One region of the Serratia sp. MMO-28 genome, then DNA from elsewhere that is predicted to be linked to it. Evidence: predicted binding sites of a transcription regulator. Region 1 holds the regulator's gene; each other region holds the start of a gene.

Region 1 (3,280 bases):
TCCAGATAGTCGTGGAACAGTTTTACCGATTCTTCTTTTGGCGTGTAATAGCGGAATACGCGCGGGCCTTCATGAATAAACACGTGGCTTGGCAGAACGGTGCCGTCGATCTCCAGCGAGTTAAGGGGATCGGGCAGATCCTGCGCCAGGCACTGGGTGCGCAAGGTGAGCAAATCTGCCTTGGAATTGTAAGGTAGAACATACAAAATTGGTCGTGAGGGATCCAACCCTAACTCCGTGACCGGATCTGAAGGGATAACCTTGCTTCTTACCAACATTTTCAGTGGTAAATTCAATAATTTATAATATATTTTACGCCAACCTAACATAACAACATAAAGCCTCTTGTTAGCAATGCGCCGCAAGCATACCAGAAACCGGGTAGCAGATCTGTGGCGTTGGGATTTCCCGAGGCGCGGGGACCTCTGGAAACATATAGTTAAATTATACCCTATGGATTGCAAGTTGCCGCTTGGCTGCGGCTTGAAAGACTATGGGTATATTACCTTTGAGAAAGGTGTCTTTTATATGGCAAATAAAGCAACCGGCCTGGCACGTATTATCAAGGCGGCAGGCTATTCATACAAAGGTTTAACTGCGGCCTGGCAGAACGAAGCCGCATTCCGCCAGGAATCAGTCGCGGCCGTGGTGGCCATCATACTGGCGATTTGGCTGGATGTGGGTGCGATAGCGCGCATTTTATTGATCGGTTCGGTCCTGCTGGTGATGATTATCGAACTCCTCAACAGCGCCATTGAGGCCCTCGTCGATCGAGTGGGAACGGATTACCATGAACTCTCGGGCCGGGCAAAAGACATGGGTTCGGCGGCGGTCTCACTGACGATTGTGCTGGCGCTGCTCGTCTGGGGCTCGGTGCTTTGGCAGCATTTCAGTTGAAAAGGGGCATAATGTTGCGAACTGCTTCGCTAATCCCTGATTTTTATTTATTCTTCGGTTCCCAATCCCGGCTTACCTGTATATACTCACAGCAAGACTGTATAAACAAACAGGGGGCGGAATGAAAGCACTAACTACCAGACAGCAAGAGGTCTACGACCTGATTCGCGATCATATTGCGCAAACGGGCATGCCACCAACACGTGCCGAGATCGCCATGCGTCTGGGATTTCGTTCGCCTAATGCTGCAGAAGAGCATTTGAAAGCGCTGGCCCGCAAAGGGGTGATCGAGATTGTCTCCGGTGCTTCGCGCGGTATCCGCTTGCTGATGGAAGATGAAGAAGGGTTACCTCTGATCGGCCGCGTGGCCGCCGGTGAACCTTTGCTGGCCGAGCAACATATTGAAGGGCACTACAAGGTCGATCCCTCCTTGTTCAAGCCTAACGCTGATTTTCTGCTGCGTGTTAACGGCATGTCGATGCGTGATATCGGTATTCTTGACGGCGATCTGCTGGCGGTGCATAAAACCCAGGACGTGCGTAACGGCCAGGTCGTGGTGGCACGTATCGAAGATGAAGTCACGGTCAAACGCCTGAAAAAGCACGGTAACGTGGTTGAGCTGCTGCCGGAAAACAGCGATTTCCAGCCGATCGTGGTCGATCTGCGCCAACAGAATTTCACCATTGAAGGTTTAGCCGTGGGCGTGATCCGCAACGGTGACTGGATCTAAACGTTATTGTTCTGATTGATACTCTATATACCCAAAATAATTCAAGTTGCTTGTAGGCGGCAACTGAATGAATCCCCAGGAGCTTACTCAAGTAAGTGACTGGGGTGAGTGAAGGCAGTCAACACCCAAGCAACTTGAAGTATGAAGGGTATATCTACATCGCTCCAGCTCTGGGGCGATATCTTTTCTAAACGCCCATCACCGCACGGCTACGGGAACATTTCACTATGCGCCTGATCTCTGCTTTTACCAGCGATACCGATAAAGCCTTGTGGCGCCTGGCGTTGCCGATGATCTTCTCCAATATCACCGTTCCCTTGCTTGGCCTGGTGGATACTGCCGTTATCGGCCATCTTGATAGCCCGACCTATCTCGGCGGGGTAGCCGTGGGCTCCATGGCAACCAGTTTCCTGTTCATGATGTTGCTGTTCCTGCGTATGAGCACCACCGGGCTGGCTGCGCAGGCGCTGGGCGCTCAGGATCCGCAACGGCTGGCCAAGGCCTTGATGCAACCGCTGTTGCTGGCGCTGGTGGCCGGATTGGTGATTGTGCTGCTGCGTGAGCCATTGATCACATTGGCGTTGCAGATTGTCGGGGGCGACAAGGCCGTCTTGGCGCAGGCGCGGTTGTTTTTGGAGATCCGCTGGCTGAGTGCACCGGCGGCACTGGCTAACATGGTGCTGCTTGGCTGGTTATTGGGCGTGCAGTATGTGCGGGCCCCGGTGATTTTGCTGATCGTCGGTAACCTGCTGAATATTGTGCTGGATATCTGGCTGGTGATGGGATTGGGCTGGAATGTGCAGGGCGCGGCGGCAGCCACGGCGGTTGCCGAGTATGTCACGCTGGTGCTGGGCCTGTGGCTATCGTGGCGGGTGCTGAGAATACGCGGGATTTCGCTGGCGATGTTGCGTCGGGCCTGGTGCGGTAATCTGCGCCGTTTGCTGGCGCTTAATCGCGACATTATGCTGCGTTCGTTATTACTGCAGCTGTGTTTTGCCTCGTTAACCATTCTTGGTGCGCGTATGGGCAGTGAAGTGGTGGCGGTTAACGCGGTGCTGATGAATCTGCTGACCTTCACCGCTTACGCGCTGGATGGTTTTGCCTATGCTGTCGAGGCGCATTCTGGCCATGCTTATGGCGCACGGGACGATCGCCAACTGCATAACGTATGGCGTGCGGCTTGCAGGCAAGCTTGCCTGGTGGCGCTCGCTTTTGCCGTGGTTTATGGGGTGAGCGGGCAGCAGATTGTGGCGGCCTTAACCTCGCTGCCGGAGCTGCGTGCGCTGGCAAACCAATACCTGCCCTGGCAAGTGGTGCTGCCGTTGGTGGGCGTGTGGTGTTATCTGCTGGACGGCATGTTTATTGGTGCGACTCGTGGGGCAGAAATGCGTAACAGTATGGCAGTGGCCGCCGCCGGTTATGGGCTGACGTTATTCACCTTGCCGATGCTGGGTAATCACGGCTTATGGTTGGCTCTGATGGTGTTTTTGGCCTTGCGTGGAGTGGCATTAGGGTGGATCTGGCACAGCCACCGCCTGCGGGGGACCTGGTTCCCATCAAGCCATAACGTTTGAGAGCGGGGGAACGTGGCACTAGGGGGCAGCATGGTTACCGCACTTATTTCTTCTTGATTGCGATACTGTGGTCATGATC
Region 2 (3,280 bases), on a different contig from region 1:
CGAAACGCTGCGTGCCGAGATCGATAAGCGCCTGGAGCAGGTTAACGATCAGATGTCGACCTACCGGCCAGACTCTGAGCTGAGCCGTTTCAACGCCAGCCGCGAAGTGAATAAACCCTTCCCGGTTTCTGCTGCAACGACGGAAGTGGTGCTGGAAGCGCTGCGCATCAACCGGGTTACCGATGGTGCGCTCGATGTCACCGTGGGGCCGCTGGTGAATCTGTGGGGCTTTGGCCCCGAAGGCCGCCCGAATAAAGTGCCGACCGTTGCCGAACTGGAGCTGCGCCGTAGCTGGACCGGGAGCGATAAGCTGTCGGTTGAAGGCCATGCGTTGGTGAAAAGCATTCCGGAACTGTATGTCGATCTTTCTTCTATCGCCAAAGGCTATGGTGTGGATGTGGTAGCCGAATATCTGCAATCACAGCACGTCAAAAACTATATGGTCGATATCGGTGGCGAAGTGCGAACTCGCGGCCATAACGGCGAGAAGAAGCCGTGGCGTATCGCCATTGAGCGCCCGGTAGCCGGTGTGGAGCAACAGGCTCATCTGGTGGTTGAACCGGGTGAAATGTCTATTGCCACCTCCGGTGATTATCGTAACTACTTCGAATACGACGGAGTGCGCTATTCTCATACCATCGATCCCTCGACCGGTAAGCCGATCAATCATAACCTGGTGTCGATTACCGTGATCAGCCCACAGTGTATGACTGCCGACGGTCTTTCCACCGGTTTGAACGTCATGGGGCCGGAACGGGGCATGGCGCTGGCAAACCTGATGGGGATTCCGGTATTTATGATCGTGAAAACCGCCAATGGTTTTGAAGAACGTTACTCCGAGGCGTTCAAACCCTATCTGAAGAAAAGCGAGTGAGGCGGTTATGCTGACGGTATTCGTTGCATCCTTTGTGCTGTTTCTGCTGGTGATTGGCGGCATGTCTCTCGGCTATCTGCTGCGGCGTAAACCCTTGCAAGGCAGTTGCGGTGGTATCAGCGCATTGGGGATGGAAAAAGTCTGCGACTGCCCGGAGCCTTGCGATGCACGTAAAAAGCGCTTGGCAAAAGAGGCGTTGCGGCGTGAACAACTGGAAAAACGTCGCATCTTATAACCGCTAAATATCAAGGGGTTCGGTACGCAGAACCCTCAGACTGCTGACAAAGCCCGTTATTAGGGAGAGCGTGCCGAAGGGGTCGTAGCGGCGTAAGCCGCCGGAGCGCCCCTCGGTGCGCTAGGCCCGAGTATCTCGGGTTCAAAAGCTACTTTGTCATCAACCTCGGGGTTCTGTACACAGGACCCTTTTTTTGTCCCTTCTGTTCATTTCCGCATTTGAGTTCTTTTTATTTTACTGTATATTTAAACAGCATTATGGGAGGGCGAAATGCGTAAAATCATTCATGTTGATATGGATTGCTTCTTCGCGGCGGTGGAAATGCGCGACGATCCAAGCCTGCGCGATATTCCATTGGCGATTGGGGCCAGTGCCGATCGCCGTGGTGTGATCAGCACCGCCAATTACCCGGCACGCCGCTATGGGGTGCATAGCGCCATGTCTACCGCCATGGCGCTCAAGCTTTGCCCGCACCTGAAGCTGTTACCGGGGCGGATGGCGGCCTATAAAGAAGCCTCGCAGCATATCCGCGCTATTTTTGCCCGCTACACTTCACTGATTGAACCACTTTCGTTGGACGAAGCCTATCTGGATGTGAGCGACAGCACGCAGTGCAGCGGTTCGGCAACGCTGATCGCCCAAGAGATCCGCCAGGCGATCTCCGATGAGTTGCATCTCACCGCCTCGGCCGGTGTCGCACCAATCAAATTTCTCGCCAAGATTGCCTCGGAATTGAATAAGCCCAACGGGCAATACGTGATTACGCCCGCGCAGGTGCCGGGGTTTTTGCAGCAACTGCCGCTCGGTAAAATTCCTGGCGTGGGTAAAGTCACCGCCAAGCGCCTGGAAGATCTGGGGTTGTTCACCTGTGCCGATGTGCAAAAATACGATTTGGCAGCCTTGCTAAAAAGCTTCGGCAAATTTGGCCGGGTGCTGTGGGAGCGCAGCCAGGGTATTGATGAACGTGAGGTGTCCCCCGATCGCCTGCGTAAGTCGGTGGGCGTTGAGCGCACGCTGGCGCAAGATATTCACCGCTGGGAAGAGTGTGAGACGCTGATTATCGATAAACTCTATCCCGAGCTGGAGATGCGGCTGCGCAAGGTGAAACCGGATCTGCATATCGCCCGGCAAGGGGTGAAGCTGAAGTTTCAGGATTTTCAGCAGACCACCCAGGAGCATATCTGGCCGGTACTGAATAAAGAGGATTTGATCAACGTTGCCCATAAAGTGTGGCAAGAGCGGCGTGATGGGCGCGGGGTGCGCTTGGTTGGGCTGCATGTCACCTTGCTGGATCCGCAGCTTGAGCGGCAACTGGTGCTGACGTGGTAATCACGGGGGAACCGCAAGGGCACAAGATTGCACCCTTGCAGCACGGCGCTTATTTGCGCTCAGGAATCGCTTTCAGCAGTGCGGTCAGCAACTGCCAGTATTGCCCGACGCTGGCAATATGCACCTGTTCATCCGGCGAATGTGGCCCGGTGATGGTTGGCCCAATCGAGACCATATCCATATGTGGATAAGGTTTTTTGAACAAACCGCACTCCAGCCCAGCGTGGATCACCATAATGTTCGGCGTGCTGTTGAACAGTTTCTGGTAAGTTTCACGCACTAACTGCATTACCGGTGAATTAGCATCGGGTTGCCAGCCTGGGTAAGCGCCCTTGGCTTCAGTCTGTGCGTTAGCCAATTGCCCCAGCGCGTTCAGCATCCCCACCACATAATCTTTCCCGCTGTCGATCAGCGAACGGATCAGGCAAATGATCTCCGCTTCTTTTTCGCTGGTGGTCACTACGCCAACGTTCAGCGAGGTTTCTACCACGCCTTTTACCTCATCACTCATGCGGATCACTCCGTTAGGCGTGCCGTTCAGCAGGGCGATAAAACGCGCTTGGCAGTTGGCAGTCATAGCCTGCGATGGGCTGGTGACAGGATCCAGCAGAATGGTGATGTTTTTCTCTTTTGCGACCAGCTCGTTTTTCAGGATAGCCAGGTAGTGCTGGGTCAACGCTTTCAGCGCATCGGCTTTCGCTGCTGGCACGGCAACCACCGCCGAGGCTTCGCGTGGGATCGCATTACGCAGCGTGCCGCCGTTCAGATCCAGCAGGCGCAGATCCAGTTCTTGCGCATGGGCAAACAGGAAACGCGCCAGCAGTTTGTTGGCATTGCCTAAG
Region 3 (3,280 bases), on a different contig from region 1:
CAAACCAAACTTTCCCCAGTCCGGATTGATTTATGCTATCAAGAACCTTCATCAGCTGTTCACTACCGGCTCGCGGTGGATGTTCGTCAAAGAGATCGATCTGGCCGGGTTTGTCACAGAAATCGTTCAGCATGATCCCCGCTTTCTGATACCGAAACCCGTCGCGCCAGATGGCTTCGAGGGCTTTCACTGCCGCCGCTACGATATCGCGGGTGTCTTGTGTAGCCAGCATGAGCTGTACGCTATTACTGTTGGCGTAATACGGCTCGTGAGGTGCAAAGGGGCTGGTTCGCGCAAACACCGAAACGTGCCGGCAGTATTGCCTCTCTCGGCGCAGTTTCTCGGCAGCGCGCTCTGCGTATTGGCACACCGCCTGGCGCATGTCCTGCAGTTGCATGACGCGCTGGCCAAATGACCGGCTGACGATGATCTGCTGCTTTGCCGGCAGCGCATCGATCGAGATACACGGCACACAGTTCAGTTCACGCACGGTGCGCTCGAGCACAACCCCAAAGGTCTTGCGTATCAATGCCTGGTTGCTGTCGGCTAGCTGCAGTGCAGTGGTGATCCCCATGGCAGCCAGCTTTTTGGTCAACTGGCGCCCACATCCCCAAATTTCACTGGCCGGTAGCAACGCCATCAGTCGTCGTTGCCGATCCCGGCTTGTCAGATCAACGACGCCGCCGGTAGCCGGCCAAGTTTTTGCGGCGTGATTGGCAAGCTTGGCCAGGGTCATTGTCTGGGCAATGCCGATCCCGCAGGTGAGCCCGGTTTGCTGAAGCACCGTATCACGCACTCGGTGCCCGTAATCTTCGAATGACTCTATGGCATCGATGCCGGCAACGTGAAGAAATGCCTCGTCGATGCTATAGATCGTCATCGCCGGCGCGAGGGATTCTAAAATCGTCATGCAGCGCGCCGACATGTCGCCGTACAAGGAATAATTGCTTGAAAATACAGTTACTTTTTTATTTTTAATGATTTCCTTAGCCTGAAAAAACGGCATGCCACGTTTCAGACCGAGCTTTTTTCCCTCCCGGTTGATCGCCACCAGGGCGCCATCGTTGTTCGAAAGCACGGCCACCGGACGGCCTTTCAGGTCCGGCCGGAATACCTGTTCGCAGGCACAGTACATCGAATTAACGTCAGCCAGCATAAACATGATCACCTTCCAAATGAGTGCAGGGCGTGGATCACCACCCCGAAAATTTCCAGCGTTTCGGGGTAAATAGGGCTGTAGGCGGGATTCATCGGTGCCAGACAAACCCTGGGCGTCAGCAGCAATCGCTTAACGGTAAACTCGCCATCGACCGCGGCGATCACGATACTGCCATGCACGGGTTTTTCAGCCCGATCGACGATCAGCAAATCCCCTGACAGTATGCCGCCTTCACTCATTGACTCGCCTGTTGCCCGGATGAAATACGTGGCAGCTGGATGTCGAATAAAATCATTCAGATCAATGGATTGCTCTATATAGTCATCGGCAGGGCTGGGAAAACCTGCCGGGCATGGTGTTCCGTAGAGCGGGAGTTTGACCGGTTGGCCTGGTGAAAAAAAGTACAACTGTCTGGCGTTCATAATAGGCATAATTTATCTGTATATATACAGTATTATTTAAGATATTTTCCGTCCTGCAAGGAGAATTTTACTGGCTATTACCAGGTCATTGTTCTGGCGGATAAAACAGCTGTGGGTTATCCACAGAAACGGTGCATAACCCTGTGAGTGGATGCCTCGTATCTCAGCGTCTGCTAGGTCAGTGGCTCAATAAGTTTCCGGCCCTGGTTGCCGGGATTGCCAACTGCCCGGCTGACGGGGTGCCATGTGAAATCTTCGGCGGGAAGACTGCCCTCACGGGCAATGTCTTCCGCCTCTTTACCGGTTGTGTTTTCGCTGAGCCATTTACGCGCGGCAGCCGGTGAGTACACGAGCGGTCGCCGATCGTGAATGTCCAGCAGTCCCTCATCCGCAGCTGCAGTGACGATCAGGAATCCTTCCAGGTCATTTCCGCTTTCAAATGGTTGTTTCCCGATGGCTGCGAGCAGGAGTGGATTTCCGTCCTTTCGGTAAATGAAAAACGGCTGTTTCACGCCGTTTTGCTGTTTGTCGAGTAGGGTGCCGAAGTTACCTCCGACACCCCCTCTAAGAACCGTGCGTGAGAGTTTCCAGCTCACACGGCTCAAGCCTTATCAAACACCACTATGAAATGATGCAGCAGGTGCAGTCAGTCGCGAAGATCTGGCTCGGGCATAATCTGCCCAATTCGTGTCATAGGGATTAAGTGCTGAGGCAACAAGTCTGTGACGGACAATTTTGATGCTTTGAGCGTTAATTAATCTCAAAGTCATAATTTGTCCCGTGACAGTATCCCGATATAGACCGCTGAAAACCCAGTCTCGGGATTTCACCTGAGCGAAGTATTTCTTTTTAATCCATCTGAGCCCTTTACGGGGATGTCTGGCCTTGGCCCACCTCCGGATAATTTCAAAGATCAGGTGATCCACATAAGTGAATACCCGCTTGGAAACAACATGACGATGGTAGTTGGCCCATCCCCTGATCACAGGGTTTAGCCTCGTGATCAATGACGCAACAGGTTGAGCTATCATTTGATTAGCAATTGCTTTGACCTTCGAGATCAACGTGTTGATGCTTTTTCTGGACGGTTTAATGAGAAGTTTTCCGTTAGGATAACGTCTTATGTTCTGGCCGAGAAAATCGAAACCTTCAGAGACATGGGTAACCCGGGTCTTTGCTTTAGAAAGCTCCAGCCCACGTTCTGCAAGGAATGCTTCGACGAGAGGTATGACTTTATTAATCGTGTCCCGGCTGTCACCGGTAATAATAAAGTCGTCGGCATAACGGATCAGATGCACTTTGGCTGCTTTTCCCGCCCCTGAACCTTTTCCCTGCCGTGGATATTGCGTCCTCAGCAGGTGTTCCAGTCCATCCAGCGTCAGGTTTGCCAGCACGGGTGAAATGATCCCTCCCTGAGGAGTGCCTGCAATTGTTGAGTGATAAACCTGTTTTTCCATAAAGCCTGACTTTAACCATTTACCGAGAACTGTTTTGTTCATTGGAACGTGGTCAATGAGCCACTGGTGGTCGATATTATCGAAACAGCCTTTAATATCACCTTCAAGAACCCATTCCGGGCTGCTTTTTCGAGCGAGATTAGTAAAGCATCTCTCGATCGCATCAGCGCACCGTCGCATCAGCGCACCGTCGCATGTTCCTGAATCCATAGGAACCGCCATCTGCTGTAGTTTCCGCGACA

Evidence for each region. Region 1 encodes LexA, which represses DNA repair genes until DNA is damaged. Its sites were predicted from a motif close to TNCTGTATGTACATACAGNA; they were not measured.
Region 2: the regulator LexA is predicted to act here: its motif matches at 1,345-1,364, upstream of dinB (DNA polymerase IV).
Region 3: the regulator LexA is predicted to act here: its motif matches at 1,594-1,613, upstream of umuD (translesion error-prone DNA polymerase V autoproteolytic subunit).

The regions. Positions count from the first base shown of each region.
Region 1 is NZ_JBBCVB010000028.1:30,735-34,014, reverse strand. It holds gene plsB (glycerol-3-phosphate 1-O-acyltransferase PlsB) at 1-329, opposite strand, end outside; gene WG891_RS21310 (diacylglycerol kinase) at 529-897, shown strand; gene lexA (transcriptional repressor LexA) at 1,019-1,627, shown strand; gene dinF (MATE family efflux transporter DinF) at 1,855-3,201, shown strand; gene zur (zinc uptake transcriptional repressor Zur) at 3,245-3,280, opposite strand, start outside.
Region 2 is NZ_JBBCVB010000022.1:35,425-38,704, forward strand. It holds gene WG891_RS18705 (FAD:protein FMN transferase) at 1-874, shown strand, start outside; gene nqrM ((Na+)-NQR maturation NqrM) at 882-1,109, shown strand; gene dinB (DNA polymerase IV) at 1,380-2,438, shown strand; gene pepD (beta-Ala-His dipeptidase) at 2,488-3,280, opposite strand, start outside.
Region 3 is NZ_JBBCVB010000006.1:107,525-110,804, forward strand. It holds gene umuC (translesion error-prone DNA polymerase V subunit UmuC) at 1-1,162, opposite strand, end outside; gene umuD (translesion error-prone DNA polymerase V autoproteolytic subunit) at 1,165-1,581, opposite strand; partial or broken gene WG891_RS07130 (SOS response-associated peptidase family protein) at 1,755-2,108, opposite strand; gene WG891_RS07135 (reverse transcriptase domain-containing protein) at 2,193-3,248, opposite strand; gene WG891_RS07140 (reverse transcriptase N-terminal domain-containing protein) at 3,202-3,280, opposite strand, start outside.